Regions from separate parts of the Thermosinus thermophiluss DSM 23256 genome, predicted to be linked through region 3. Evidence: riboswitches for the same ligand, from Rfam matches in the RefSeq annotation. Region 3 holds a riboswitch; each other region holds the start of a gene.

Region 1 (10,073 bases), on a different contig from region 3:
TAACCTGCCAAATCCCCTTTTCGACTTCCTCCACATCAAATTTGTAGCCTTGTTTATCCGCCCAGGCCAACAAGTTGCGAACTGAGCGGCTAAAATCCGATTCGATGACCAGCACATCGCCACTTTTCAATTTATCCATCTTGGCTTGGGCCATATGTAGCGGATGGGGGCAAATTTCACCTAACATATCGAGATAATGTATCGCCATGCCATCAACCTCCCATATGGAAGTATTCGCTGCCAAAGCCGCAAAACCTGCAAAAAACCTCTTCGCCATACGGCGAAGAGGTTTTTCATTTCTGAGACCGGTTAGCTGACTAACGGAAGTTCCTGATATTCAGGCTGTCGAGTTGCTGCCGCCAGTGCTTTCGTGACAAAATCGATATGGTCTTTAAGATCCACGCCCATTGCCTCGGCACTGTTCACTATTGTCTCACGATTGACGGCGCGGGCGAAGGCTTTATCCTTCATTTTCTTCATAACCGACTTTACTTCTAGATTATCTAAACTTTTATCCGGACGGACAAGAGCGCAGGCAATAATAAAGCCGGTCAGTTCATCCACCGCCAGCAGCGTTTTTTGCAAAAGGGTGCGCTCTTTCTCCCAGTCTCGCGCATGGGACTCAACGTTAGTAATAAATTCATCGTCATAGCCGTAAGCGGCAAGAATTTCTCTGGCATGGTTGGGATGGTCATGGGGAAATTTCTCGAAATCAATATCGTGTAGTAGTCCAACCGCCCCCCAATAATCGGGATCTCCGCCAAATTTTTGCGCATAAGCGCGCATGGCAATTTCCACAGCTACGCAATGTTTTAACAGCGCTTCACCGGTAACGTGTTCTCGTAAAATCTGCCAAGTTTTCGCACGGGAATACTGCATAACGGCCCCTCCTGTTCTAAACTATATGGTAATCATTACCGCTTATATGCAAAATTATACCATTATCTCAAAAGGTTTACTAGCATTGGCTGCTGCCATACCTCATAGATTATATTGCAAAGGAGGGTGCAACATATGTATATACTTATCGTGATGCTCGCCGGTGTCGGGATGCTGGTCGGTGGCATCTTTCTAATGCGCTTTGGCTTAAAGCGCCTGCTGTGGCGACGTTTTCAGCGCCTTCTCCAATCCATGACGGTAACGGCCTGGCGGGGTCTGTTGGTCGGAACGGCTGCGGCAGCGCTTATGCAGAGCAGCACCGCTGTTTCCCTCATTACTATCGGCCTGGTCAGCGCCGAATACCTCACTTTTTATCAGGGCATAGGCATTATCCTGGGCGCCAATATCGGGACTTGTTCAACCGTACAGCTCCTAACCCTCTCGCTACCGGACAGCTACTTTCTTTTCTTGCTGGTTCTGTCGCTTGTCATGGCAGTTTTTTGCCAAAAACTGCGCTATGTCAGCCTTGCTATTGCCGGACTGGCCAGCATGTTCCTCGGTCTCGGCCTTATCTCTGATTTGCTTGGCCAGCTTCCACAAATAGAAACAATCATAGATTATCTTACCAGAGGGCAATCCAACCCTTTATACGGTATTCTGGGCGGTATTATCCTCACTTTTCTCTTCCAGTCTAGCAGCGCCGCCACCGGAGCGCTTATGGTACTCGCCGCCGATGGCATCATCGACTTAACAACAGCCGCCTATGTCGTTTACGGCAATAATATCGGCTCCTGCCTTTCTTCCGTGATCGTCGGCAGTGCTGCCCCGCTTGCGGCAAAGCGGGTAGCTGCCGCCCATATCGTACTGAATGTCGCAGGCGTTCTGATCTTTTTACCCCTAACAGGGCTGCTGACAGGCGTTGCCTCCTGGATTACGGCTGATTTCGGCGCACAGGTAGCTATGGTCCATACTCTTTTCAATATTCTTTCTTCACTGGCAGTACTGCCGTTTATCCGTCAATTCGCTCGTTTAATCACCGCTCTGGTGCCTGAACGCGGCTAAACTACCCAAAAATAATAAATCTCTTCGCCAAAACAAAACTAGCAAATAAAGCCCGATAGTCGTTATAACAATAGTGCCTCCCGGCGCAATATCCAGATAGAAAGCCAAAATAAGGCCGCCGGTGACGGACAGAATGGAAAAAATTAGCGCCCAGGCCAAGGTGACTTTGAAACCGCGGCGAAGAAGAAGCGCCGCAGCAACGGGAACAATCATGAGAGCACTAACCAGTAAAATCCCCACGACCGTCATGCCGATGACAACGACCAGTGCGGTCAACACACTGAACAGCATATTAATCGCGCCGGTATTGATGCCGGACACAATCGCTACCTCTTCGTCCAGTACCAACAGCATCAACTTGTCAAAATATCGGTAAATTACCGCTACGACGACGGCGCCGCAAAAGGCTATAAGCATAAGATCTATTGTCGTAACGGTCATGATACTGCCAAAAAGAAAACTAAGCAGCCCGGCACCGCTCATACGCGTCATAGTACTGAAAATGATGGCCATGGCAATGCCAGCGTAAAAAAAGATGGCCAAAACCATATCAGCGAACTGACTGTGCCACCGCCTGACAATCTCAATGCCCACGGCGCCGGCAACAGTGAGCAGTGCTGCGGCAACAAAAGGGTTAACCCCTAGGAGATAGCCACCTGTCACACCGGCAAAAGCGATATGACCCAGCCCATCGCCGATAAGTGACTGCCGGCGGATAACAACAAACATACCAATCAGTGGGCAGACAATGGCGGTAATGAGGCCCGCGGCCAGGGCCCGCTGCATAAAGTCATATTGGAGAAATTCCATCTTTTCCCCTCCCGGTTTCATACCAAAAGTGGCGCACTGTCATGTGGCTATCGCGAAACTCACGGCCACTGCCAAAAAAGCATAATCCCCGATTGATGCAGGCCACCCGCGAAGCCCAGCAGGTGGCTTTTTCAATATCATGGGAAACCATGACAACCGTAATCCCCAGGTTGCGATTCAGCGTTCCCAGCAGCTCGTATATTTTGGCGCTGGCATCAGCATCAATGCCACTAGTCGGCTCGTCTAACAAAAGGAGCCTGGGGTTGCCGGCCAAAGCGCGCGCCACCATCACTCGCTGCAGCTGCCCGCCGCTGAGTTCACCGATACGCCTTGAGCGCAAACCAGTCATATCAACAAGTTCCAACATATGTTCAACAATATGGGTGGCTAACTGCTTGCTGCGCCTGGTAACGCTGCCTGTCACCAAGCCCAATGCCACCACTTCCTCCACTGTCGCCGGAAAACCGGCCGAGTTCTTGCCGTAGGTCTGCGGTACATAACCAATTAGTCCCTGCCTTTGCGCTTCCCTTACCGGCCGTCCGTCGATGCGAACTTCGCCGCCCTGTGGCATCGCGATTCCCGCCATTATTTTAAGCAGCGTACTTTTACCAGCCCCGTTGGGGCCGACAACGACGAGAAAATCACCGCTGGCTACCGCTAAAGATATATTGTTAAGCACAGGATAATCATCGTAGGCAAAACATACGCCATCAAGCTGCACCATGCACATTTCTTGCCCTCCTAACCCTGCCGGCACTGCGCGCAAAGGCCGAACAGCTCGATATTGTGCCGAACAAGTTCATACCCCTGGTGGCGGAGCATAATTAAAAATTCAGGATCAATCGGACAAAAATCGAGGCAAGCCGCTTCACCGCACTTTATACAAGTAATATGGTGATGGTGCCGGGATGAAGGAGCTACCTCATACCGGGTTCCGTTCTTACCCAGCCCGACAATAGGAATCAACAGTCCCATTTCGACCAAAATATTCAGGTTACGGTAAACTGTATCGAGACCTACGTCTGGATAACGCTGACGGACTTCACGCCATATTTCCGCCGCTGTCAAGTTCTCCGCCGTTTGGAGTATCCGCTCTAAAATTGCCCGCCGCTGGGGTGTAATGCGATACCCCTTTTCCTTAAGCTGCTGGACCAGGTCATTTAACATGGTAATTCACTCCGCTTCTAGCCAAAAATATATACGATACATCCTAAATAGGAACTTTCTTACTAACAGCATAAAAAAAATTTGCCCAGTCTTTTCTTTATTCTGCTACCATCAAGTACAGGCTATGCAAACATTTCTGGTCATACAGCAAATTTTGTGCAAATAGAGGAAAATAAAAGGAGGCGCCTGGCCTCCAAATCTTATAACACCCGACGCGCTCCTACATAGCGCGGTCCCCAGTAACTGCTGTCCATGTGATCGATGGTCACACCACGGCTGGACGTAGCGCTGATAAATCTGCCATCTCCCAAGTAAATACCGCTGTGCGAAGGACCAGGAGCATAAGTGGAAAAGAAAACCATGTCGCCAGGCTGTAGTCTTGAATAAGACACAAATTGGCCCACTTCAAACTGCGCGTCAGCCGTTCGCGGCAAGTATACGCCCGCCCGGGCATATACAAACCGGGTAAAGCCCGAACAGTCGAACCCGTCAGGAGTCACACCGCCAAAAACATAAGGGACACCGATATAACGCATGGCTGTCTGGATGACCCGCCGAACAACGCTATTATCGCGGCTAACCGGTATCTCCCGTCCCATAAGAGCGCGGTAGGTCTGGGCCCCGACAATGCCATCCGCTTCCAGACCCCGGTCTTTTTGGAAGGCTATTACCGCATTTTTGGTCGCTTGCCCGAAGTCACCGTCAACCACCAGCCTATAGCCAAGCTCTTTAAGCCGGGCCTGAATAGCGGCTACTTCCGGGCCTTGGTCCCCCTCTTCGTAGACTCCTGAGGCGTGGGCGAAGGTTGCTGTCATAAACAGCAGCAAAAAAAGCACCATCGTCCGAAACATTTTCCGCAATACAATTCTCCTCTCTAAGCCGACGAGGTTAGCTGACGGGTTAGGGTTGAAGGCCCCCCACTCCTAAAGAGTTTCACCCCAAAAATGGTTCCCCCGCTCCTGAGCTGGATTAGGCTTTATATAGCTCACCTGAATTATTCGCTATTATTGTGCATAATCCTTCTAAATGGTTTTTCTTGAAAAAAATTCCAGGTTATCATTTTTTGCTATATCTACAGGAAATCGACGCTTCATCAGCGAATTGCTAGGCGAAAGGAGTGTCGCCATGCTTTCCGACGCATTTCGTCGCCAAATAGAAAGAAAAATTGCAGAAGGAATTCGGTTGTCCCGCGACGAAGGACTCGCTCTCCTCCACTCACATGATTTGGCCTGGCTAGGCTACCTTGCCAACAAGGTTCGACAACGGGTCAGCGGCGACTATGTATATTTTAATGTTAACCGGCATGTTAACCTGACAAACGTTTGCACTGCCCGCTGTAAATTTTGCGCTTTCGGCTGCGACGCCTCCAGTCCGCAGGCCTACAGCATGACCAAAGAACATGTCCTCCGTATCGCCCGCCAAGCCGCTGAGGACCCTGATTTGCGCGAACTTCACATCGTAAGCGGGTTACACCCCGAATGGCCTTTTGAATATTATGTTGATATTATTGCCACCGTTAAAGAAGCCGTCCCCCGTCTGCATCTTAAGGCCTTTACCGCTGTCGAAATTCACCATTTTGCCAAGATATCCGGCAAATCGGTGGAAGAAGTGCTGAAAACCCTGAAGGCGGCCGGCCTTGGGTCTATGCCGGGAGGAGGAGCGGAAATCTTTAGTCCCCGGGTGCGGAACCTTCTCTGCCCCAATAAAGCCAGCGGTGAAGACTGGCTCGCTATCATCCGTACGGCCCACCGTCTCGGTATCCGGACAAATGCCAGCATGCTCTATGGTCATATCGAAACACCGGAGGAACGTATTGACCACCTTTTGGCGCTTCGCGACCTGCAGGATGAGACCGGTGGTTTCCAAACGTTTATCGGCCTGGCCTTCCACCCGAAAAATACGGAACTGGAAAACCAGGTCGTGAGGGTTCCGGCCTGGGAAGATTTGAAAATGGTGGCGCTTGCCCGGCTCATGCTCGATAACTTTAAACACATCAAAGCTTATTGGGTTATGCTTACACTGCCGGTTGCCCAGCTGGCGCTGGCCTTTGGCGCCAATGATCTTGATGGTACGGTAAGTGAGGAAAAAATCACGCATGCGGCCGGCGGCAAGTCTGAACGGTCACTAAGCATCGAACAACTGGTCAATGTCATCCGTCAAGCCGGACGCATACCTGTTGAGCGGGATTCACTATATAATATTGTTAAAATTTACAGGCAATAAAAAACGGCCTTTTTTCTCGGCAAATTTATTACCTGTTGATATCTTGCCGCAATACCGCCGCGCCGTGTAGGTATACATGCTTGATCTTCTCCTGGGGAAGGTCGGTATTCCATAATATGAGAACGCGGATGCACCTAGCCAAACCTGTAGGATTATCAATTTCCTGGGTGCCGAATAGCGGCACTTCCGTCCAACCCAAAACCCGGGCCCCTGCAGCAGGATACATGCTATTTAAATCGGGCGTCGAACTGAAAATTACCGCCCCGATATCGGCCGTTTCGATACCGTTCTCCCGGACAAGAACTGTCAGCAGTTCGCGTACTCGCTCCTGTATACTTTCCGGCGTATTCGCATCTACCGTTGTCGCTCCCCGGACGCCACGCAGCAACGTGACCGCTCCTTTCCGCCTGTTTATTTTATTCATTTATTCGTTGTTTTGTTCGTTTTTCCTTTCGTCACTGGGTTTATTACATCGGCAAGAACCGCAATAGTGACATTTCCACCAGCCGCATTCGGGACATACTTCATTTTTGTCCGTCAATTCAATGTAACGGCCTTCCTGACTGTCTTTCCAGCAAAAAGCGCTACCGCGGCCTTTATAAAGTTTTACAGCATAGGCATCCACCCATAGCCGCTGCCCAAACAGCGTAATTAATAGTTCTTTGTGGCCTGTTGTTTCATTTTTTTGAAAACCCTCTACCGGGAATTTTTCTTCAACATCTTTTAAAGTTAAGCAGACAAATAAATTTTTAAAATTCATGTTCTTCCCCCCATAATATAATTTATGAGGAGAAACAATCTTTAGTGCTAAGCCGCTACCGGGTACATAAATAAGCCAGAAAAACTAAATAGTTTTCTGGCCGTTTGTTTTTCTTTTTTCGGCAGCAGACCACTTTCCATCAGCATCCAGTCGACAAAGCAACCATATCCCCGCGTTGGGTCGTGAATAAAGACATGGGTTACCGCACCGACGATTTTGCCATTTTGAATAATAGGGCTGCCGCTCATGCCTTGGACAATGCCGCCGGTCTTTTCAAGCAATCGACTGTCGGTCACTTTAATTACCAAACCTTTGCCTTCCGGTACGGCCTGAAGATTTACTTTTTGGATTTCAATGCTGAACCGCTCAATAGTCTGCCCGTCAATCACGGTCAGCATTTCGGCCGGGCCTGTTTGCACTTGGCTCATCGACGCCACGGCGATAGCCTCATGAAATAAGTTGTTTTCAACCAGCGTTTCCAGTTTACCGTAAATGCCAAAGGGCGTGTTTTTACGGATGTCACCCAGCATTTGTCCTTCTTCAATAAAAACGCCGATTTTTTCCCCGGGCTGGCCCCGTTTACCGTGCTGAATACCCGACACGGTTGCCAGGACAATTTTGCCTTGTTCACAATCAATGGGTTGGTTGGTATCCGAATCGGTAATTACATGGCCCAAAGCGCCATATGTCCGGGATACGGGTTCATAAAAAGTTAATGTACCCACACCTGCTGCGCTATCGCGGACAAAAAGACCGATACGATATCTTTTGGTGTCGCTGCATAAAACGGGTGTCACCGTGACTTGCGCGCGGGAATCGCCCCGTTTTATTAAAATATCTACCGGACTTTTTTCTTTGCCGGCCTCATTGATGATTTCCGCCACTTGGGCATCGCTATTAACCGGGGTACCGTTAATGCTTAAAATGATGTCCCCCACAGCGATACCAGCGTCTTTGGCAGGAGTGTAATATTGGCCGTCTTGGCTGAGAACCGGCGAATTGCCAACTACTATCACTCCCTGCGAGTGAAGGACGACCCCGATGGAGTGACCCCCCGGTACTAGTTTAAGCGGTGGCGTCACATCCACTTGCACTGTCCGCACGGGAATAAGGCCGAGCAACCTAAACTCGACAACTGCTTTACCCAGTTTAACCGGCTGCAGCGACACCGGCCGGGATAGGGCATACAGCGGCGTATCGGAATGAAGGCGAATGCTTGAGTCAAAATCGGAATTGACTGTTACCGTCAACGGAAAATTGACGGTAAACAACGCCGTTTCCCCTTCAATTATACGCATATGGGGAGGAAGACTATAAATATAGCGGAACTGCGGCGTCAAGCAAAAGGCGACAATACAAATCGCAATTACAATTCCAGTCACAAAGCGCCAGTTGATGCCTCTCATACCCTTGCCATCACTCCCTGCATTAAATTCCCAGGTGCGGACATCGTTATGCTGTTTTTTGTTGACCTGATTTTATAAATTCCCGAAAGAATTCGGGATTATTCCGGAATTTATAGTATAAATTGACTTTAAGCGAGATCTACTCTGTTTTTCGAGAAAAATAAAGCGCAAGCTCACGCTTGCGCTTTATTTTTCCATTTTTCTTTTTTTCGTTTTGCCAGGGCCACCATCTCCCTGGCATTTTCGATAGCCAAGTCGGTCAGATTGTCACCGGCTACCATACGGGTAAGCTCCAGAACCCGCTCTGTTTCGTCCAGCGCTTGAACACGGGTCGTGGTCCGCTCCTGCTCCACTTCTTTGCGTATGAGGATGTGATGGTCAGCCATACAGGCAAGCTGCGGTAGATGCGTGATGCATAATACTTGTTTATCAGCGGCGACTAAGGCAATCTTTTCCGCAACCATTTGGGCAGTCTGACCGCCTATGCCGGCATCCACTTCGTCAAAGACCATTACCCCGGCTTCGTCACGGCTGGCGCATACCGTCTTTACTGCCAGGGCGATACGGGACAATTCACCGCCTGAAGCTACCTTATGCAGCGGCTTAGGCTCCTCGCCGGGGTTGGCGGAAAAGAGCAGCATCGCTTCATTGCACCCCCGGGGCGCAAGCTGTGCCGTTTTTGTTATTTGCACGACAAAGCGGGCTTTCGGCATACCGAGATCCTGCAGGTGGCGGCTTACTTCGGCGGCAAGCTGTTTGGCCGCCCGCTGGCGCAGGGCATCCAGTTCATCGGCCGCCTGCCGCGCCCGTTCCTCCAGACGCTGCTTACGCGCCGAAAGTTCGGCCATATGTTCGTCAAAATGCGTCAGTACGGCCAATTCGCTAAGTGCCTGCTGATAATAAGCTAGGACCTCATTAATGGTAGCGCCGTACTTTTTCTTTAACTTTTGAATTAAGTCCTGCCGCTCCTGAAGCTGATCAAGCCGCCGGGGCTCAAAATCAATAGTTTCGCTGTGCCGCCGGATATCGCCGGCGGCTTCTTCAAGTTGATAAAACGCTTCGGTGATAATATCGGCCTGTTTTTGAATGCGCGGATCAAAACGCGCCGCCGTTTCCAGCTCCCGCTTAGCGTCGGCAAGTAGGGGCAGCACTCCGCCGCCTCCTTTTGGCCCCTGCTGTAATAGAGTATAGGCACGGCTCAGGGCGGTGGCAATTTTTTCGGCATTGGCCAAGACGCGGATTTCTTGATCCAACGCCTCATCTTCGCCCGGTTTCAAGCAGGCCGCGGCGATTTCCTCCGTCTGCCAGTTTAGCATATCAAGACGCTGCATTCGCTCCCGCGCCAGCTTTTCCGCCTTGAGAAGTTCATCCCTGACCCCCGTCCATTCCTGGTAAATCTGGCTATATTCCCCAAGTTTGGCTTCAATACGGGGATCGGAGCCATCCACCAACGTCAGGTAGGAATCAGGCCGGAGCATAGTCTGGTTTTCGTGCTGTCCGTGCATGTCCACCAGTTTGCCGCCCAGTTCCCGTAAGACAGACAAAGGTACCTGACAACCGTTAACGATAATGGTATTTTTACCGCTGCGGGTGTAGCGGCGGCTAATGATTAACTGCCCCTCTTCAACCGGAATACCCTGCTCTTCCAGCAAAGCGGCCACACCGCCGGCGGCGCCAATTTCAAAAACCGCTTCCACCCGAAAATATTCGCAGCCGCTACGGATTAAGTCAGTGGAAGTACGGCTTCCCAGCAAAGTATTAAGCGC
Region 2 (10,073 bases), on a different contig from region 3:
ATCCGCCGATTTATCCCCAAAGGGACCAGCATAGCAGCTTTGGCTGCCTCTGTCATTCAGCGTATTCAGAATTGGTGTAATCATCTGCCTCGCAAAATACTCGGCTATAAAACTCCTCAGCAATGCTTTGACGAGGAACTGGCCCAAATTTCTTGATAGCCTCTTTATATACCGTTAATTTTACAGGGTGTTGCATTTGCTATTGCAATTTAGAGTAAAATCTAATATAGAGAGAAGAGTGTCTTTCCTTCCGCCGTCTCGCAAATTACGAGTAATTTCAAGATTGCGAAGCGCTGCCGTATCAATGGTCATAAATTCGGCGGCATTATACCGCATTAACTTGTTGACATGCGATAAATCGGTTTTTAACGTTTGGTGCAGGTAATATAGTAAATGCCCTACTGCAATAGCGGCTCCCGCATGAGGAAGTTCTTCATCGGGAAAGTGGCGTTGCAGTAGTTCCTGAGTCGTTTCCGTATCTTCAATAGCTAGGTCTGTTATAGTACAGCCATGCAGGCGGTTGGCGAGAAAAGTGTCCAAAGTCTCTTTATCAGTGAGACGACCGGTTAGCACAATCTCCGCCGGTGAAAGGCGATATAGGTGGTCGCAAAGAGTATTGATCCGGTAAGGACCGGCAAAATCTGCCCAATAACATTCGCCGGTTGAAATATCCGCTCCTGCCAGGATTAGGAGATCGTCTTTTTCATGGATAACAACCAGATAATTATTGCTCTTATCCGGAAGTAGCACATCTGACAATACTGTTCCGGGAGTAATAATTTTAATTACTTCCCGGCGCACAATCCCCTTAGCTTGCTTAGGATCTTCTACCTGTTCGCAGATTGCTACTTTATAGCCTTTATTAATGAGGCGGGCTATGTAAGTATCGGCCGCATGGAAAGGAACGCCGCACATGGGAATCCGCTTACCGGACCCTCCGTCGCGTCCCGTTAGGGTAATTTCTAGTTCGCGTGATGCAATTTCGGCGTCTTCAAAAAACATTTCATAAAAGTCGCCCAGTCGGAAAAATAAAATTTTATCGGTATGGTGCCGTTTTATCTCCCGGTACTGCTCGATCATTGGGGTATAGGTCTCTGCCATGGTATTCTCCTTTTTCCCACCCAAAGTTAATCAGCCACTTCACCTTTCAACAACCAAGTCTGCGCTTTAAGAACTTTTATTGGGAGAAGCTGCCCTATTTGCTCATTTCCCCTATTCCAAAGTACAATTTTGTTAGTTCGCGTCCGTCCCATCATCTTATCCGGATCATTTTTACTGGGACCCTCAACAAGTACCTCTACTGTTTGGCCAATAAGAGTTTCATTAATAGCTAAACTAATTTCATTTTGGACGGCCATTAGTTGTTGCAGGCGTTGCTTTTTTACCATCAACGGCACTTGATCAGGCATAGTTGCTGCTGGCGTGCCAGAGCGAGGAGAATACAAAAAAGTATAAGCCGCATCAAAGCGAATTGACCGGACAAAATCAAGCGTTTGCATAAATAGTTCATCCGTTTCCCCAGGAAATCCCACGATAATATCCGTAGTAATACTGGCGTGCGGTATTTCTCTACGAACCTTTTCCACAAGTTTCCGATAATATTCTGTTGTATATCCGCGGTTCATCCGCTGCAAAATGATATCACTGCCTGACTGGATTGGCAGATGAAAATGTTCGCAAATCCTCTGGCCATGCTTAATGACATCAATCACCTTGTCGTTCATGTCGCGCGGGTGCGAAGTCATATACCGAATTCGGGCAATTGTCTCCACTTTGTCCACGGCTGCCAGTAAATCGGCAAAATCAATGTTTTCTTTCCCATCCTTGCCATAGGAGTTTACATTTTGGCCTAGCAGCGTAATCTCTTTAAATCCCTCTGTCCCTAATTGCCTGATCTCGGCAAGGATGTCGGCAAGCGGGCGGCTTCGCTCCCGTCCGCGCACATATGGTACGATGCAATATGTACAAAAGTTGTTACACCCGTACATAATGGGTACCCAAGCCGAAACCAGACTTTTGCGTACCGTTGGCACATCGGGTGCTAGCCGCTCTGCCTGATCCCATATCGCCAGTACCCGATCCTTGGACTGGGAAATCTCTTTTAGCAGGTCTGCGAGTTGGTGGACATTATGAGTCCCCATAACCAAATCAACGTGAGGCGCCTTAGTAAAAATTTTGTCGCGATCTTTCTGTGACAAGCACCCTGTTACGCCTATGATCAGATTGGGATTTGCCGCTTTGAGTCTTTTTAATTCGCCAATTTTTCCATATATTTTTTTTTCCGCGCTCTCGCGGACACAGCAGGTATTAATTAAAATAAGGTCTGCCTGTTCAATTTCATCGGCACTGCTGTAACCAAGACCGCGCAATTGGCCGGCCAGCCGCTCCGAATCATTTTCATTCATTTGACAACCGTAAGTAATAATGTGATATTTTTTTGACCGCCCATAATTGAGGTCGGTATCTCTATTTAAAGTATCCATATCATCACTCCCTAACCACATCCTTCTGATTATTATATCCCAATTTTTTCTGGTAAACAATGCGATATAAAGCTCTCTCCCGTCATAAAAAACACCCGGGATCCCCCGGGTGTTTTTTAGTCTAAGATATAAACTTTAACTTTTTGGATGCCGAAATTATACGCTTCGGCAACCGTCCACATAGCAATATCAATACGGTTGCCCTTGATCGCGCCGCCTGTATCCTCGGCTACGGCATACATGCCATGACCGTCAGGAAACTCGATATAAACACGCGTGCCAAGTGGAATAACTTTCGGGTCAACGGCAATAATGCCTGGCCGAACCTGGGTACCGATATGAGTAAGATTTCCCCATTTGCCGTTATCATGGGGACCTGGAGCATAAGCGGTCGCAACAATATCCAGGATCTGTTTATAACGCACCGGAGCATCGCGGAATACTTTGGGCGCCTTTTTTTGAATAATAGTTAACAGATCTTGATCGGCAATGCCATCGCTCTCGAGATTATTTGCTTTTTCAAACATCTTGACCGCATTTTGCGTTTTGGGACCAAAAATACCGTCTACAGTTCCGGCATTAAAGCCTAGTCCATTTAATTTAATCTGTAATTCACGGACGTCGTCGCCTATGGCACCAACTTGCAGCACTCGTTCCCCGAGGGCTGCAGCACTTACCGGCGCAAGGCCGATAAGACCGAAAATAATAGCAGCAACCATTGATGCTATCACTGTGCGTATTTTTTTCATTATCAATCACTCCCTTTCTCTGCCTACGAAGTTAGCTGCCGGGTTCGGGATAAGGGAAACCCCTACCGCATACGCGGATTCACCCCATTAATGGTTCCTCCGTGTTCCTTTGAGGGAACTTCGGCATGTCAGTATAATACATCATTTCAGTTAAAGAGACAAAAGAGAAAAATGCCCCAAAACGGCGCTATATATCATTTGCCTAAAAAAAATCTTCACTATTCGCCGCTATTCTTATATATCAATATATATACCAATTAGTTGCAAAAAGTAATACAAATCAAATAGAGCATTTTTAATTAAGTGGATGGAGCGCTTATCAGGTGGACACACTAAAAATGGGTGATGGTGTGCTAAAAGAATGGTACAAAACCCAAAAAACTCAAAACCGATCAAAGCCGGAGGTTAATAATACCCATTTGAACTTGGCCGATCCAGCCAAAAAATATGATGCAATTGTCGTAGGAGCCGGTCCGGCAGGGGCAACAGCTGCCTATTTTATGGCCAAAGAAGGTCTTGACGTGCTTTTGCTGGAGCGTGGACCTTATCCGGGCGCCAAAAATTGCGGTGGCGCGTCAATTATCGCCGAGCACGTCCATAAACTCTTCCCCAATTTCTGGGAAGAGTGTCAGTATGAACGTATTGTCACTGACCAATCGTACTGGTGGATGACTGAAGATTCGATATTAACAGCCAGATTTCGCAGCACAAAACTTGCTGCCGCTCCCTATAATCGATTTACAATAAAACGTGTCAATTTTTACAGATGGTTGGCTGCAAAAGCAATTAACGCCGGAGCTACATTGCTGCTGGGCCATCATGTGTCTGAGGTACTGTTTGACGGCTCGCAGGCCATCGGGGTGCACGTATCTCCGCCACAAAACAACGATTTTATTGCCGATATAATTATTCTTGCGGACGGTGCCAATTCTATGTTGGCTGAACGGGCGAAACTGGTCCCCCGGATTTCACCCCAAAATTTTTCCCTTTACGTAAAAGAAACTATTGCCTTACCCGCGAAAGTTATTGAAGAACGGTTCAACTTGCTTCCGGGCCATGGTACCATCATCGGACTTATCGGTTACCCTACTGCCGGGTTTAACGGTACTGGTTCGATTCATACTTTCAAAGACAGTTTTAATATTAACGTTGGTATTTCTTTAGCTGACTTAGCTAAGGCTGCCTTAAGCCCTAATGATCTATTGGAACGAATAAAAAAGCATCCGTATATGCAGCCATTGCTGGATGGCGGTATTACTGTTGAATATGGCGCTGCCCTTATTCCCGAAGGCGGATATTACGCAATACCTGAATTAGTACATCCGGGACTGATGATTATTGGCGATGCCGCTTCATTAGTAAATGGCGTTCATGGTTTTAATTTGGCCATGTGGTCTGGTTTTTTTGCCGCCAGGGCTGCTTATGCCGCAAAAGCCAGTCGTAGTTTTTCCGTTAAGAAACTATCACTGTACCGGACCTTACTTGATGAAAGTTTTGTTATGCAGGATTTCAAAGCCAATGCCGGAGCAGCTAAGTTAATGCAGGATATACCATATTTGTTCGATCTATATACCCGTATGGCCAATGAAACCGCATATCATATTACCAAGGTATACACTATGCCGAAGCGCGAAAAGCGGAAATTTATATTTCAAAAAGTTACCAGTATGCAGCCAATTTTAAAAACAATAAGAGATGTCTGGGAAGTGTTGAAGGTGATACGGTGATGTCCAGCTTAGCTGAGTTAGATGCAAAAGTAAAATTGCTGCTTTTTAAGACCGATGAACAATGGCAGCATATTGTCATCAACGACCAGGAAGTCTGTCGTAATTGCACAGACAAACAGTGTTTAACTATATGTCCCTCCGGTGTATTTAGATGGAATTATCAGCATACTGATCCCATCATAGTGTTATACAAGCAATGTATCGAATGCGGTTCCTGCCGGCTAATATGTCCGGCCAATAATATTAATTTTTCCTATCCTAATGGTGGTTATGGAGTGTTATATAAAGAAGGATAATAAGCAAATATATTTTCTCATAATAAAACAGCCCATTTCGTTATATACGAAATGGGCTGCTATTTTTACATGTCGGAGCGCAGTTTACCAGCTTTACCAAGATGTTCTTTAGGCATTTCACGGATAATAATCGTCACTGCTTCTGGCGGGCAATTGGCAGTTTCAACAATGACCTCTGTCACTTTTTTTACCAATTCCCGCTTTTGCTCGAGAGTCCGGCCTTCCAACATATCAATTTGCACGACTGGCATGTTAATCACCTCCCCTTGCGCTGGTTATTGTATTCGGCGAAGGTGATTCTATCCCTGCAAAACAATCCATTTTATTATTTTATTTAGTTATCTGAAATAATTAGAGAGTGTCTGCATAGCAGCCTAATTTATACAACCGATTTTCTGAATAAAAGGCGAAAGACAATCGCGTTACCGGTTTTCATGATTTTGCTTTTTCTTACGTCTGTGCCACCATAAGGCGGCATAGACGGCAATAACCAAGACAATTATAAAAATCAGCCGTGTCATGTTTTCCTTAGCAAAAACGAGGTCATGGCCCAGTAATACCTTAATAACCACTGGCGGTAATTTCCCCAAAAAAGTGGCCCAAAAAAAATCGTAAAACGAAATCCGGCTAATGGCGGCTACAGCAGTAATGATACCGGACGGAGCCAACGGCAAAAGCCGCGCTATCAGCAAGGCCTTAAACCCGTTAGCCGCGCTGTAGTCGTCTACCTGTTTGAGGTATGGACTTTTCGCAATCCACCCTTCAACGGCGTGGCGAAAAAAATAGCGGGCAAATACAAACATAAATAGGGCGCCAATCAATTCTCCCATCCATGAGAGGAGCGTTCCCCAGAAAAGCCCATAGACAATGCCGGCGGCTCCGGATAAAATCATGAACGGAAAAACGATTGTGAAGGTCATTATAACGAATAATGCCAGCGTGACTAAGATACCCCATGCTCCGAAAGAGCGGAGATACTCTGCTAGGGCGGCAATGTCGCCTCTTTCGATTATGCTGTAAGCATGCTGAAAAAATTCCGGCTGCCACCAGTACAGTAAACCGCAGACAATAAAAATAAAAAGCCATCCCCAAATTTTTCCCATCGTAATCTTTCCTTTGCCAATCTTTTCTCTATCTTTGCAGTTCACAATTAAATATACTAAAATATTGAACAGATGGCAATAAAGGGGTAAAGAATGTGAGTCGACGCTATAAAGGAACCAGCTGTTTTGCCAATACAGCCCGGAAATATGAACAGGATAGCAATGATATTGATATTAAGTTAAAAGTTTGTGATATCAATTTATTCATTCGGTTGCTTGAAGGATATGAAAATATTGTCATGATTATCCCGCTCGAACCCAAACAAGGCTTGGTTAAGCTGCGCCCCAGCCCCGATACCTGTGCTGACGTATGGGAAATTCTCAAGACGTTGCCGATTGAATTTGAAATTATGGGATAAAAAAGAGCACTGCGGTGCAGTGCCTTGTCAATGCCATTGCCGGATTTCGTCACGGAAAATACCGCATGATCCACCAAGCCAATGTATACAGTCACTACAGCGACGAACATAGTTATCTGGGGAAACATTTAGCAGCGAATAACCGTAACCCATTGCATTTATGACATGCTCAAACTCCTGACATTCTTCAGCTATCGCCCGTAACTGTTTTTCCGCAAAATCGTCTTGCATGCCCCGCCACCTCTTGCCAGTTTTTCTTTAGTGTGCGCCAAGATGCGCGAAAATAATAAAAAAATTTCATTAAACGGTGTATAGAAACGATGATACGGGGCATAATTAGAATGTAAATTTTCTCCTCTCCCATAATTGGCGGCCAGCAGCCGCCCTTTTTTTCTAATTGTTAAATATCATATTGAACGCTTCGCCAAAACGAAGCTTAAGAACATCCTGAAGTTTAGCGAATATTTCCGGATGCATTACAGTCTGCTGAGCAGCTTGCCTTGCTTCCAGCAAGATTTCAATGTCACGGACAATATCAGCAAGTTTTAAATCCGGCATGCCGTGCTGCCGCGTGCCAAAAAACTGGCCCGGTCCCCGTAGCAATAGATCCTTTTCCGCTAAAACGAAGCCGTCTTGAGTCGTGGTCATTACCGCTAGCCGCTCTCTACTTTCCTCGCTTTTGCTATCAGAAATTAAAATACAATAAGATTGGTGTTCGCCTCTCCCGATGCGCCCCCTCAATTGGTGCAACTGGGCCAAACCGAAGCGGTCGGCGCCCTCTATGACCATAACGGTCGCGTTCGGTACGTTTACACCTACTTCAATAACCGTCGTGGCTATAAGGACTTGAACTTCGCCCGAATAAAATGCGCTCATCACGGCTTCTTTTTCCTGAGACTTCATTTTGCCGTGAACCAAGCCGCAGGTCAAGCCTTTGAAGTATGTGCTGGCTAATTGCTCATACATTTGTACCGCCGCCTGAGCTTCCAGTTTGTCCGATTCCTCGATAAGAGGACAAACGACATAAGCCTGCCGTCCGGCAGACACTTCCCGGACGACAAAATTATAAACCCGGTCGCGCATTTCTCCGGTAACACTGTAAGTTTTGATTGGTTTACGTCCAGGCGGTAGCATGCGAATTACCGATACATCCAAATCCCCATAGACGGTAAGTGCCATCGTGCGGGGAATCGGCGTCGCCGTCATTACCAGGACATCAGGCAGTTTCCCTTTTGCTTGAAGTGAAGCCCGCTGCCGTACACCAAACCGATGTTGTTCGTCAGTAACTACCAAGCCGAGGTGTTTAAAATGCACGTCATCCTGGATCAAAGCGTGCGTGCCAATTACAATATCGACAAGTCCCTCGCGCAGATGGGCAAGTATTTGATCCCTCTCCCGTTTTGTCAGGCTACCTGTTAATAACGCCAATCTTATTCCCAGGTTGGCCAATAAACGGGACAAGGTATGAAAATGCTGTTCAGCCAAAATTTCGGTGGGAGCCATCAGCGCCCCCTGATATCCGTTTTCTACCGTCTTAACCAATGCCAGAGCGGCAATAACTGTTTTCCCTGATCCGACGTCGCCCTGAAGCAACCGCTGCATAGGTCGCGTATCTTCCATGTCGGCTTTAATTTCTTGTAGTGCCTGCTCTTGATCAGTTGTTAATGCAAACGGTAAGCGCGCCAAAACTTCTTTGCTCAGTTTTCCGTCGGGAGCGTGTTTAATGCCCTGAAGTTCGCGCTTATTACGGTTTTTTAAGTATAAAAGCCCGTACTGCAAAAAAAACAACTCTTCAAAAACTAAGCGGCGCCGAGCTTGGAGCAAAGCATCCTTGTCCGGCGGAAAGTGGATGTTTTCTAGAGCTTGATCCCTCGCAACCAAATTATATTGCCTAATTATATTGTCGGGAAGAATCTCAGGGATAGGGCGACAGTCTGCCAAGGCTTGCCGTACTAATTGACGCAGCAAGCGTTGATTAATATTCTCTGTGGCCGGATACACGGGAACAATGCGGCCAACATTCAATAGTTCTTCCGCTTCATCTACGATTTCCACCTCGGGATTAACGATCTGGATAATATTAAAACGCCGTTCCGCTTTGCCATAGACAATAAGCTCCATGCCCGGTCTATACCGATTTTTAAGATAAGACTGGTTAAACCAGACCAATTGCGCTACCGCCGAATCGTCCCGAACGGTCACTTTCGTCAATGTAAGCCCTCGGCGCGGCTTTTTTTCTTCTAACGCAACTACGGTTGCCCGAAAAGTCTGAACTTCGTTATCTTCAAGCAGTTTTATCGGTTTAAAATAGCTTCGGTCTTCATAGCGACGGGGATAGTGCGTGAGTAAGTCTTCTATGGAAAAAATGCCTAATTTTGTTAAATAAGCGGCTCTTGTCGGCCCTACTCCTTTCAGATATTTAATATTTGTCGACAACCTTTCCGGCAACGGTATCCCCCTTTGGTACTATTTTTCCGACTCGAGAGCGTTTAGTTCCTTCAACAACGTTTCCAAATCAACGTCGTGCATCTTGGCCCCTTTTTCGATTGTTTCCGTAGCCGATCCCATACAGCCAATACATCCCATACCGTGGCGAATAAAAACCTCGCGGGCCTGCGGCAGCAGCCGCAAAACGGTCATTATCGGCATCTCTTTAGTAATCAAAGGGTGCGCCCTCCCCTCTCTTTTTTGTTCTACTTTCAATATATGTTGGCGAAATCCTCCCTGCGCTGCAATATTATTCTTCCAACCCTTGCATACCCTAAGTTTCCTGTGATAGAATAATTGTGTTTAGTTTGAAGGATTGGTTGTCTTCTTTAAAAGGAGGTGGAATAGATGGCAAATATATGTGAAATCTGTGGCAAAGGTGAACGTAGCGGCTTCAACGTCAGCCATTCCAATTTGAAAACCAAGCGCACCTGGAAACCCAATATTCAGCGCGTAAAAGCAGTCGTGAATGGTGAAATTAAGCGGATTAATACTTGCACCCGTTGCTTACGGTCCGGAAAAGTACAACGGGCAATCTAATTTAGTCAGTATTTAAGGGGCGACATTAGGTCGCCCCTTGTTTTATGCGTTGTAAAATATTTTCTAGCTCTTGCCGGTTAAAATGATATTTTTCACTGCAAAAGTGACAAACCAGCTCGGCTCGTCCTTCTCCGATCATATCCGTCAACTCTTGCTCGCCTAGGCTGATAAGAAGCCGGTCCACTCGCTCGCGCGAACAAGGACAATGAAAGGTAACTTTTTTCGGCTCATATAGATTTATTGAAAATCCTGCAAAAACTTTTTCCAGTATATCGGCGGCGCCATATCCTGAGCTTATCAAGTGAGATACCGGCTTTAACGACGCTAGA
Region 3 (10,073 bases):
GGTTCTTATACCAATTCTTTGTCCTTCGTTTCCGGCAGCAGGAAGTAGACGTTGACGGCGGCGGCGACGTAGATGAAGGCCAACAGCGCCAGCGCGCCGGAAAGGCTGTACTGAGCGGCCAGGACGCCGATGGCGAGAGGAGCGAAACCGCCCACGGCCCGGCCGGTGTTGAAGATAAAGTTTTCCGCCGTGGAACGGGCTTCCGTAGTATAGTTTTCCGACAGCAGCGCGCCGTAGCCGGCCATCATGCCATTGCAGAAGAAGCCGAGGATCGCGCCGCCGACTAAAAGGTGCAGCGGGTCAGACAGGTTAGCATACACCCACACCGCGGCCGCGGAAGCCAACTGGAAGGCCATATAGGCGGGACGGCGGCCGATTTTATCGGCAATATAGCCAAAGACGGCAATCCCCAAAATCATCCCCAAAACGGTGGCCACCATCCACATGCTCGTTTTGTTCAGCGTCAACCCATGCTGTTTCATCAAGACAGTGGGCAGCCAGACCATAATGCCATAGTAGCCCGTGTTCTGCACACTGGTCATCACCGTAAGGGCCAGCGTAGTCGTTGCCGTACGCCGGTCGGCGAACAGGTGCAGCAAGGGGAACTGGGTGGTCTTGTTGTAAAACGCCTGTTCTTCGGCGGTTAAGGGCAGCTTGGCGGCAATTTTTTCCCGAAGCGCCTTTTTTCTCGCCTGCGTTGCCAGCCAGATAGGCGGTTCAGCCAGACCGTAGCGCGCCCAGGCGGCGAACAGGGCCGGCAGCGCGCCGATCAGGAAAACGGCCCGCCAACCAAAGGCCGGTAGTACATAGGCGCTGACCAAAGCGGCGGCCACCACGCCGAGCTGCCAGCCGACAGCCACTGCCCCGGTCGCCCGCGCCCGCTTTTCTTTCGGCCACGTCTCAGTGACAAGCGTCATGCCGATGCCAAACTCGCCGCCCAGGCCCAAACCGGCCAGGAAGCGGTAAATGTTGAGTTCCAGGAAGCTGTCGGCAAAGGCCGTTAGGCCGGTGAAAACCGAGAAAACCAGAATGGTGAGGGAAAAGACGCGCACGCGCCCGATATAGTCGGCCAAAATGCCAAAGCCATAGCCGCCAAGCACAGCACCGATCAAGGTTACCGTGGCCACCAACCCGCCCTCGGCGAGGGTCAGGCCGAAAGCACCGATGATCGCTGTCATGACAAAGGACAAGATGAGCATATCCAGCCCGTCCATGGCATACCCCAGCACGGAAGCAATTAGCACTTGCCAGCGGTAGCGGCTGCCGCCGTCCGCGGCGCCGACCGACGCGCCGGCCTGGGTTAAGCTTTGGGGCAAGAGACGTGGTTCCTGCCCGATAACCTTGACGTGGGTTTCCATACCTTCTCCTCCTCGTTTTTGGTACCGAGGCAAGCGAAAAGGGCTTCCCGCCAGTCCCACTGACAGGAAGCCCTTTTTGGCATATAAAAGTGCCATAAAGCTGCAATCTTGATTACGCCGCCTACCTTGCCAGCCTCACAGGACTGATTTAAAGGTACCAATATTGATTTGTGTTTATTATGCCACGCCGCCCCGCCCGCTGTCAACACTCTTTTATGGCAACCGAGTATAGCGTAAAGCACTGGCTAGACTGTTCTACTAGCTTTTATACCTCATTATTTCGGGAAATGGAGACAATGTTTTCACACCTGGTTTTTGCCGCCGCTTCAAATTTTGCGCAAACTGTTTTAATGCAGCGCCATAACCATCCCGTTGTATTATTAGCCAGCCCAGGCTATAAAAAGCCAGTTTTTCCTGCTAAAATGAAACTTTCTTTCTGTAACAGATAAGCTATAATTGACTCTGTAAAACAAAGCAAAGCCGAATTCCATATGGAAGCGGAGGACCCACCTTTTTGGGGTGAATTCTGCCACAGGCAGAAAGGATGTTTACCTCTCTTGCCATCCTAACCCGACAGCTAACTTCGTAGGCTAAAGCAAAGAGGTCGAAAGACCGTGCGGTCTTTTCTTTTTATGTTACGGAGGAAACGGTTGTTATGGCTATAAAAAAAACTCTGTTGGAAGCCGAAATTAATGATGCCTTTATTAAGTTTCAGCGCAGCCTCATTGGCCGCGGACCTACGGAAGCCAAGACTTATATTATTGATGATATGGTCTTAATCCGCCTAAAAGGCGTTCTGACTATCGAGGAAACACATCTTGTCAAAACCGAAAAAGGCCGGCAAGTAGTTAAACAAATGCGGCAGATCCTGCGCGAGACATTTAACGAAGAAGCGGAAAACCTGGTGGCCCGCCTCACCGGGTGCCGTGTGGTCAGCAGCCACAGTGACATTAGCACTAAAACGGGCGAGCGGGTGGAAATATATATTCTTGATACAAATTTGGAAAAACGGCTCCGCGACGAAGAAAAAGCTAAAGTGGACGCATAGCTGGCGGACAAAACGCAGAAGCAGCACAGCTTAGGCGATTTGTAGGCCGGTACGCGAGTAACAGCCGGGCGGCTCATTTGGCCGCAAGGTCTGGTTGCTTACGCACCGGTTTGCTTTTTTTACACTTGCTAAATCGCCATTATTTGATTCCGAGCGAGGGAACATTAAATATGGACAAATGAGGATATACTTTGGCTAATCGCGAAATACGATGTACTTCTTATTGTTGTCCGCCACAGCGGTGGCCTACAAAAGCTGGAATAACTATTGGCCTTATTTTTTAGGATAAGCCTGTACGTTAACCATAAAGAGTATAATGGAGGCTGATAGTTTTATGATGCGTGAAATCAGGCGTTTGCTAATTGGCAGACCGCTGCATAATCGAGAGCTTAGTCACGAAAAGCTGCCAAAATGGAAGGCACTGGCAATTTTTTCATCTGATGCCCTGTCATCGGTTGGTTATGGCCCGGAACAGATTATGCTTACTCTTGCTATCCCTGGGGTATTAGCGTATGGCTATATAGGGCCGGTCGCCCTTGCTATCCTCGTATTACTGGCTATTGTAACTGTTTCATATGTACAGGTGGCCAAAGCTAACCCCGGCGGTGGCGGTTCTTACTCCGTAGCCATCCACAACCTTGGTGAATTGCCGGCCCTGACGGCAGCAGCGGCCCTATTTGCCGATTATTCGCTTACTGTAGCAGTGAGCATTTCCTCAGGTACGGAAGCGATCGTATCTGCTTTCCCGCAGTTAGCCCCCCATGCGGTGACAATTGATTTAGCCGTGTTATTTGGCATATTGATGTTAATCAATCTGCGCGGCGTGCGCGAATCATCCAATGTTTTTGTCTTTCCTACGTATGCTTTTATCCTGGGAATGTTAGGGCTTATTGCGGCAGGTGTTTATCAGGCGTTTACGCAGCCGGCGCCGCTTATTCCGCCCGCATCTACCGCTAAGCAATGGGACTGGACAGTTGCCTTTCTGATCCTGCGTGCCTTTGCCTCCGGTTGCAGTTCTATGACTGGTGTGGAAGCTATTTCCAACGGCGTGCCGATGTTCAAAAAACCGGAAATCCGCAATGCAACAATAACAACTTATTGGATGTCGCAATCCTTGCGGTCATGTTTGCTGGTATTTCCTTTTTGATTATGCATTACCATATCATTCCGACGCCTGATGTTACGGCGCTCTCGCAGGTGGCTGAGTTAACCTTCGGCCGCAATTGGGCGTATTACTATGTTCAATTTACCACCATGTTAGTGCTATATTTAGCGGCCAATACGGCTTATAACGGCCTGCCGCCCCTATTGTCCATTTTAGCAAAGGATGGCTATATGCCCCGTTATCTTGGCGTCAGAGGCGAACGGCTCAGCTTCTCCACCGGAATAATTCTTCTCAGCGTCATAGCCGGCCTGCTAATCACTATTTTCCACGGCAACACCGAACATCTAATTTCTTTGTATGCCATTGGCGTCTTTCTTTCGTTTACCATTGCTCAAGTCGGTATGGTTGTTTACTGGCGCCGCGAGAAAAGCAAAGGCTGGACCAGGCGAGCAATTTTAAATGGGGTAGGAGCCATCGTCACTGGTACCGTTGTCTTGGTCATCGCTATTACCAAATTCTTTTATGGCGCCTGGCTGGTGCTTATTTTCATTCCGACAATGATTTATATTTTTAAAAAAATCCGCCACCACTACAACGATATGTCAGAACAGCTCCAGCTGCCGCCTGAATATACCAACCCTGCCAGCTTGCAGCACCCCCACCCAAGCTAAGAACTTGATCATCGTACCAGTAGCCAGTATTACCCGCGTGGTAGCCCAATCACTTCAGTACGCCAAAGCGCTTAGTCCCGATATCCTGGCAGTGCACATTGCTACCGATGACGAAGCAGGCCGTAAATTTAAAGAAAAATGGGAGAAATGGAATCCCGATATCCGCCTGGTTACTATTTACTCTCCTTACCGGTTGGTAATTAAGCCGTTGCTGGATTATATTGAACAGCTTGAAAGAACCAAGGCGCCGTCTGATTTTATAACCGTCCTGATCCCGGAATTCGAAACAAAAAAATGGTGGCACAGACTGCTCCATAACCAAACCGGCTGGATTTTGCGGACGCTGCTTATCTTAAAAGAAAACGTAATTGTCGCTACTATTCCTTATCACCTACAAAAATAAAATCGCAACCAGCAGCCAAAACCATTTGTTTATATCACTCATTTTTACGCACTTCATAAAAAATTCTTATAGACAAATTTTCCCTGCAAGATTATACTGAATTTAGCAATTGGTATAATTAATTGATTATACCCGTGTGAGGGAGGGAAAAAGCATGGTCGCTTACAATCCGGTAAGCGAGACTGTAATTGCTGAGCTGAAAAAAATCGTCGGGGAGAAGTATGTCTGGACCAGCCCCGAGAAGATGGAGCCCTATTCCCACGACGAGGTAACCGACCCCAAATATGTGAAAATGCCGGAAGCAGTGGTCCTGCCGGCCAATGCGGCGGAAATCGCCGAAATCATCAAACTTGCCAACCGCGAGCGCATACCCGTTGTCCCGCGGGGCGCAGGCACCGGCCTGGCCAGTGCCGCCGTGCCATTTAAAGGCGGCATCGTCCTGTCCTTGGAGCGGATGAATAAAATTTTGGAAATTGATACCGTTAATATGTTTATGGTCGTCGAGCCGGGCGTAACCACCGAGGCGGTGCAAAAAGCGGCCAACGCCGCCGGGTATCTCTATGCCGGCGATCCCTGCAGCGGCGACAGTTCCTTCATCGGCGGCAATGTCGCCACCAATGCGGGCGGCAATAAGGCGGTCAAATACGGTACCACCCGCCGTCAAATATACGGCCTGGAGATTGTCACTCCGGAAGGGGAAATTGTCACCCTGGGCGGTAAATGCATGAAAGATTCCACCGGCTATAGCCTCGTCAACCTGATTATTGGCTCAGAAGGCACCCTGGGCGTCATCACCAAGATATATCTGAAGCTGATGCCGCTTCCCAAGGAACAGATTGACCTGCTGGCCGTATTCCCTGACCTCGCTACCGCAATCGGGGTCGTGCCAAAAATCATGGCCGCCGGCATCACGCCTACCTGCGTGGAATTTATGGATAATGAAACCATCAAATGCTGCGAGGAATTTTTGCGGGAAAAACAGCCCCACAGTGACAACGGCTACTATATTATCATCAAGCTCGAAGGCGAAAACGAAGAACAACTTGAAGAACAAGCGGCCACCATTGACGAACTGTGTACCGAAAACGGCGCCATGGCCGTACTGGTCGCTGATCCGGCGAAAATCTGGAAAGCGCGCAAGGCCTTCGCCGAAGCCGACCGCGCCCGCAGCCTGGTCTTTTCTATGGAAGACATCGTCGTCCCCATGAGTGAAATTCCCAAAGCCGTCGAGCAAATCGCTGCCATTGGCCGCAAACACGGCGTGACCATGCATTGCGCCGGCCATGCCGCCGACGGCAACATCCATGTTAATATTCTCAAAGATAAAATGAGTGACGACGACTGGGATCGCATCTTGCCGCTTGTCCAGGAAGAACTATATACCCTGGTTTACAACCTGGGCGGCAAACTGTCCGGCGAACACGGCATCGGCTACAAGCGGGTTAAGCTGCTGGAGAAATTCGCCAATCCCGTCGAACTCAAAATGATGAAAGCCATCAAGCAAGCCCTTGATCCCAACCTTATCCTGAACCCAGGTAAAGTAATTGATATTAGCTAAAGCTAAGGCCGCCTCCTCACCGGCAAAATGCCGCCTGCACAAGCAGGCGGCATTTTTTATAGTAGCCGCTCCTCCACCACCCGCCAGTCGATATTGCCGAAAAAGGCATTGATATAGGCGGCGCGGTCGAGGCCGTAATCCGGCATATAGGCGTGCTCCCACACGTCCATCACCAGCAGCGGATTGCATCCTGCCGGGTGCCCTTTATCGTGTTCATTGATCCAAAAGTTTATCAGCCGGCCGTTCGTCACGTCCTGATACAGGATAGCCCAGCCAATGCCGCGGATGGCGCCGGTCGCCCGGAAGTCTTTTTCCCAGGCCTGCACACTGCCGAAGTTCTGCGCCATTGCCGCGGCAACCCGGCTGCGCCGGCTGAGGCGGCCATTGCCGCCCAGATTTTCAAAATAGTACTCGTGGAGCCGCATGCCGTCAAACTCCCAACCCAAGTGCCGCTTGAGTTCATTGTACTCCGGCGTATTCAAATTGCCGGCGCGCAGCATTTGGTCTAAGATTTCCAGCAGTTTATTGGTATTGGTCACATACCCCTGGTACAGCGTGAAATGCATCCTGAGGAGTTCGGGGCTAAACCCTTCCATCCCGATAAGGTATGAATAGTCTTTAGCCTTATATTCCACGGTATCCCTCCTTCAATTAATACATTGCGAAGCCATTAAAGCCTCCATTCTACTTTATGCAGCAATCGGCGCCAATGCATCACGGTGGCGCGGCATTATTCCTGAATTTACCCCCGTTCGGGCAGGCCTGTAAACAAATCCACCGGTTGAGTAAAGACCAACCGGCTCAACAGATAGTTTAGTGAATGACAAAAGGGCCCTGGGGCATCAGCCCCAGAGCCCTTTTGTTTATCAAGTTCGTGAGCGCTTTATTACAGTTATTTTACCCGTTAACCGCCTTTTTGACCGGCTGCTCCCCGTGGCCGGATACTCCTAAAAACTCGTCCAGCTTGGTCTGGAAGGCCGGCACCCCGACCCGTCTGACGAAGGCGGCAAATGTTTCGCCTTCGCCCTTGTTTGCCTGGAAAAACTTTAGCAGCCGTTCAATGGCCTTCGCCGCATCGTCGGCGGGAATACGCCCTTCCAGTTTCGTCGCAAAAGCCGCGCCCGGCCCTAAGGCGCCACCAAGCCAGAGTTCAAACGCTTCAATGGCTTTGCCGTCAACATTAAGCAGTGAACCCTGGAGGCCAATATCGGCAATCTGATGATGGCCGCACGCGTTAGGGCAACCTGACATATGCAGGCGGACAGGCGTATCAAGTTCGACATGCTTATCAAGATATTCCGCAATGGAATTTAGCCGCCGTTTTGTTTCCACAATCGCCATAGTGCAAAAAGTATTGCCGGTGCAGGCAACGGTATGGCCGGCAAACGGCTGGGGAAAGGGCGTAAAGCGTTTTACCAGCGCCTCATCCAGCAAAGCAGTTACTTTATCGGCGGCGACATTGGCCAAGATCAGGTTCTGGGTATTAGTAGTCCGCAGCGATCCGTCACCGTACCGTACCGCCAGCTCGGCCAACCCCTCCAGATCAGCCGCCGTGAGCAGCCCACCGGGGATGGCCAGGCCGACATAATGCAGACCGGCTTGTTTTTGCGGATGGACACCGTAATAATAGCCCCCGTTCCACCCCCGCGTCAGGTCTTGCCCCCTGGTTGGCAACGGACCGGTAAGTTTCAGCAGTTCAGACCGAAACCGGGCCTCACCCCAGTCGGCGACCAGATACTTCAGGCGGGCGTGGAAACGATGCTCACGATAACCAAAATCCCGGAAAATGGTCGCTACCGCCGCCGCTACTTTCACTACTTCTTCCGGGCGGACAAAAATGTCCAGCTTGACGGCCATATGCGGTTTAGCCGCTAAGCCGCCGCCCACCATGACGTGAAAGCCGATAACTTGCTCACCGTCAATTTCTTTGACGGCCGGAGTAAAGGCCACATCATTAATTTCAGCATGACCAGGGTTAAGGCCACTGCTGGAAATCGAAATTTTGAATTTGCGGGGCAGGTTGGAAAACTCCGGGTTTCCCTGGAAGAACCGCGTTACTGCTTCGACCAACGGCTTGGTGTCAATCACTTCGTCCGGATCGATGCCGGCTAGCGGATTGCCGGTCACCGCGCGCGGACAGTCGCCGGCAGACTCGACCGAACTCAAACCGGCCGCGGCCAGGCGGGCAAAGATATCAGGCAAGTATTCCAGTCTGATCCAATAAAACTGTACCGCCTGGCGCGTGGTCAAATGCAGCTCGTTCCGCCCGTAGGCGCGGGCAATCGCGGCCAAAGTCCGCACCTGCTCGCCATTCATGATACCGCCCGGCACTTTAACGCGCAGCATGAAATAGCCGTCGGTCCGCGGCTTTTGCCCATAAAGGCCGGCCCATTTCAAAAGTTCGATGTCCTCTGCCCCGAGAGCGGCAAAACCGGCCGCGGCCAAGCGCTCAATATCATCTAAAATCGCAAGCCCGTCTTTTTTGAGCTTAATTAACTCCGTTTTATTTAATTTAGCCAAATCCTTAGCCCATGGACGTTCCAATTAACCATCCTCCTTAAAGAGATATAAATATTTTTTATAGCCATATAACTAATAATACTATTGTTTATGTAAATTGTCTAGAAGCGTATCCAAACAAAACAATCCAGTCTGGCCTTGTCTGGCCAAACTGGATTGTTTTTCGCCGCCAGCGTCACTCAGCAGCTAGCGCCCAACCGGCACGGTCTGTCCCGTGCTGAAGACATACAGGTATATTTCTTTAACCGGCTGCCGGAAAATCGCCTCCATCGCGGCGGCATAGAGTTTAAGTTGCACGTCGTACCGCTTGATCAGTTCGGTTCCGTCCTTTACCTGGTCGGTCTTGTAGTCAATTAGGACCAGACCGTCAGGCTCGGCAAAAAGGCAGTCGACGACGCCCTGGATAAAGACCGTTTCGTCCGTTCCGGCCAAGGCCGGCTCCACGTTCGCCGCCGGCAGCACCTGGCAAAAGGCCAGTTCGCGCCTGCGCCACGCCGCGTTTAGCAAGCGCTGCCCCAGCGGGCTGGCGAAGAAGGCGGCAATGGCTGCGGCATCCACCGCGGCGGCCTGCTCGGGCAAAAGAATTTCCGCCGCAACCAAACGTTCGAGCTGCCGGCACACGCCGGAGTCGCTAATGTCGCCGGCCAGGTCGAGGTGCTGCATGACGGCATGCATGGCCGTACCCACTTCGGCCGCGGTCAGTTTACCCGCCGCCTGAATAAAGCGCGGCCGCGCCGCCAGCCGTGGCGGATACCACTGCTTGCCTTCCTGGTCAGCCAGCGCGAACCGGCGCTTGATTTCGCTGACCGTGAGTTTCGCCGGCTGGCCCACGGCCGCGGCATGGGGATAACGCCAGTCCAGCCGCGCCGCCACCCAGGCGCTGTCGCCGCCCGGCAGCGGTTTTAATTCTTTAAGCCGCGCAACCAGCGGATTATCGGCCGTTTGGCCCGGCGCGACCGCACTTATGCCGTCGGCCGCATGGATAGTGACCTGCCAAGCCGAAGCAAGGGCGGCCAGTTTTGCGGTCGGCACCAAGTCACAACCGGCCAGCTCACGCAAGGGGGCGCCGTCCGGATGGCGGACGATGGCCGGCCCCAACCAGTCGAGATAGCTCTTGGCGTCGGTAATAAGCGCATCCGGCAGCGCCTGGGCCTGCCGTCCCACCACGGCGCACCAGTCACTGCACCGGTCGGCTAATTTTTTCACCGATCCCACCAGAATCAGTTTTTCCCGCGCCCGCGTCAGGGCCACATACAGAACGCGCAGTTCCTCCGCCTTGGCCTCAAGCGTCAGCTTGTGCTCAATCCCCCAGCGGGCCAGCGTCGGGTAGCTGTCCCTGAGGTCGGGGCGGATAACTTTGGGCCCTAACCCCAGTTCTTTGTGGCACAACACCAGTTCCTTCGTATCGCT

What was found. Region 3 has a riboswitch for cyclic di-AMP ahead of BLQ99_RS05505 (Na-translocating system protein MpsC family protein). Riboswitches for the same ligand answer to the same signal wherever they lie in the genome.
Region 1: it holds a riboswitch for cyclic di-AMP, as region 3 does, so the genes downstream of both, BLQ99_RS02050 (C40 family peptidase) here and BLQ99_RS05505 (Na-translocating system protein MpsC family protein) in region 3, are expected to answer to the same signal.
Region 2: it holds a riboswitch for cyclic di-AMP, as region 3 does, so the genes downstream of both, BLQ99_RS15275 (3D domain-containing protein) here and BLQ99_RS05505 (Na-translocating system protein MpsC family protein) in region 3, are expected to answer to the same signal.

Annotation. Positions count from the first base shown of each region.
Region 1 covers NZ_FNBU01000002.1:143,107-153,179, forward strand. The annotation lists gene BLQ99_RS02020 (sulfurtransferase TusA family protein) at 1-208, opposite strand, end outside; gene BLQ99_RS02025 (HD domain-containing protein) at 310-879, opposite strand; gene BLQ99_RS02030 (Na/Pi cotransporter family protein) at 1,015-1,941, shown strand; gene BLQ99_RS02035 (metal ABC transporter permease) at 1,909-2,751, opposite strand; gene BLQ99_RS02040 (metal ABC transporter ATP-binding protein) at 2,732-3,481, opposite strand; gene BLQ99_RS02045 (Fur family transcriptional regulator) at 3,493-3,918, opposite strand; gene BLQ99_RS02050 (C40 family peptidase) at 4,119-4,778, opposite strand; cyclic di-AMP (ydaO/yuaA leader) riboswitch at 4,781-4,904, opposite strand; gene mqnE (aminofutalosine synthase MqnE) at 5,044-6,141, shown strand; gene aroH (chorismate mutase) at 6,170-6,529, opposite strand; gene BLQ99_RS02065 (hypothetical protein) at 6,566-6,901, opposite strand; gene spoIVB (SpoIVB peptidase) at 6,949-8,307, opposite strand; gene recN (DNA repair protein RecN) at 8,481-10,073, opposite strand, start outside.
Region 2 covers NZ_FNBU01000009.1:97,514-107,586, reverse strand. The annotation lists partial or broken gene BLQ99_RS07265 (IS30 family transposase) at 1-156, shown strand, start outside; gene BLQ99_RS07260 (MutS N-terminal domain-containing protein) at 181-1,101, opposite strand; gene miaB (tRNA (N6-isopentenyl adenosine(37)-C2)-methylthiotransferase MiaB) at 1,128-2,483, opposite strand; gene BLQ99_RS15275 (3D domain-containing protein) at 2,600-3,232, opposite strand; cyclic di-AMP (ydaO/yuaA leader) riboswitch at 3,237-3,368, opposite strand; gene BLQ99_RS07245 (FAD-dependent oxidoreductase) at 3,571-4,959, shown strand; gene BLQ99_RS07240 (ferredoxin family protein) at 4,959-5,255, shown strand; gene BLQ99_RS07235 (4-oxalocrotonate tautomerase) at 5,321-5,506, opposite strand; gene BLQ99_RS07230 (TVP38/TMEM64 family protein) at 5,678-6,358, opposite strand; gene BLQ99_RS07225 (DUF4911 domain-containing protein) at 6,454-6,717, shown strand; gene BLQ99_RS07220 (hypothetical protein) at 6,745-6,948, opposite strand; gene recG (ATP-dependent DNA helicase RecG) at 7,111-9,165, opposite strand; gene BLQ99_RS07210 (DUF1858 domain-containing protein) at 9,184-9,381, opposite strand; gene rpmB (50S ribosomal protein L28) at 9,553-9,744, shown strand; gene hslO (Hsp33 family molecular chaperone HslO) at 9,770-10,073, opposite strand, start outside.
Region 3 covers NZ_FNBU01000006.1:117,829-127,901, reverse strand. The annotation lists gene BLQ99_RS05510 (MFS transporter) at 6-1,358, opposite strand; cyclic di-AMP (ydaO/yuaA leader) riboswitch at 1,827-1,966, shown strand; gene BLQ99_RS05505 (Na-translocating system protein MpsC family protein) at 2,014-2,406, shown strand; partial or broken gene BLQ99_RS15420 (APC family permease) at 2,741-4,585, shown strand; gene BLQ99_RS05495 (FAD-binding oxidoreductase) at 4,740-6,143, shown strand; gene BLQ99_RS05490 (superoxide dismutase) at 6,200-6,778, opposite strand; gene BLQ99_RS05485 (nitrite/sulfite reductase) at 7,041-8,687, opposite strand; gene addA (helicase-exonuclease AddAB subunit AddA) at 8,850-10,073, opposite strand, start outside.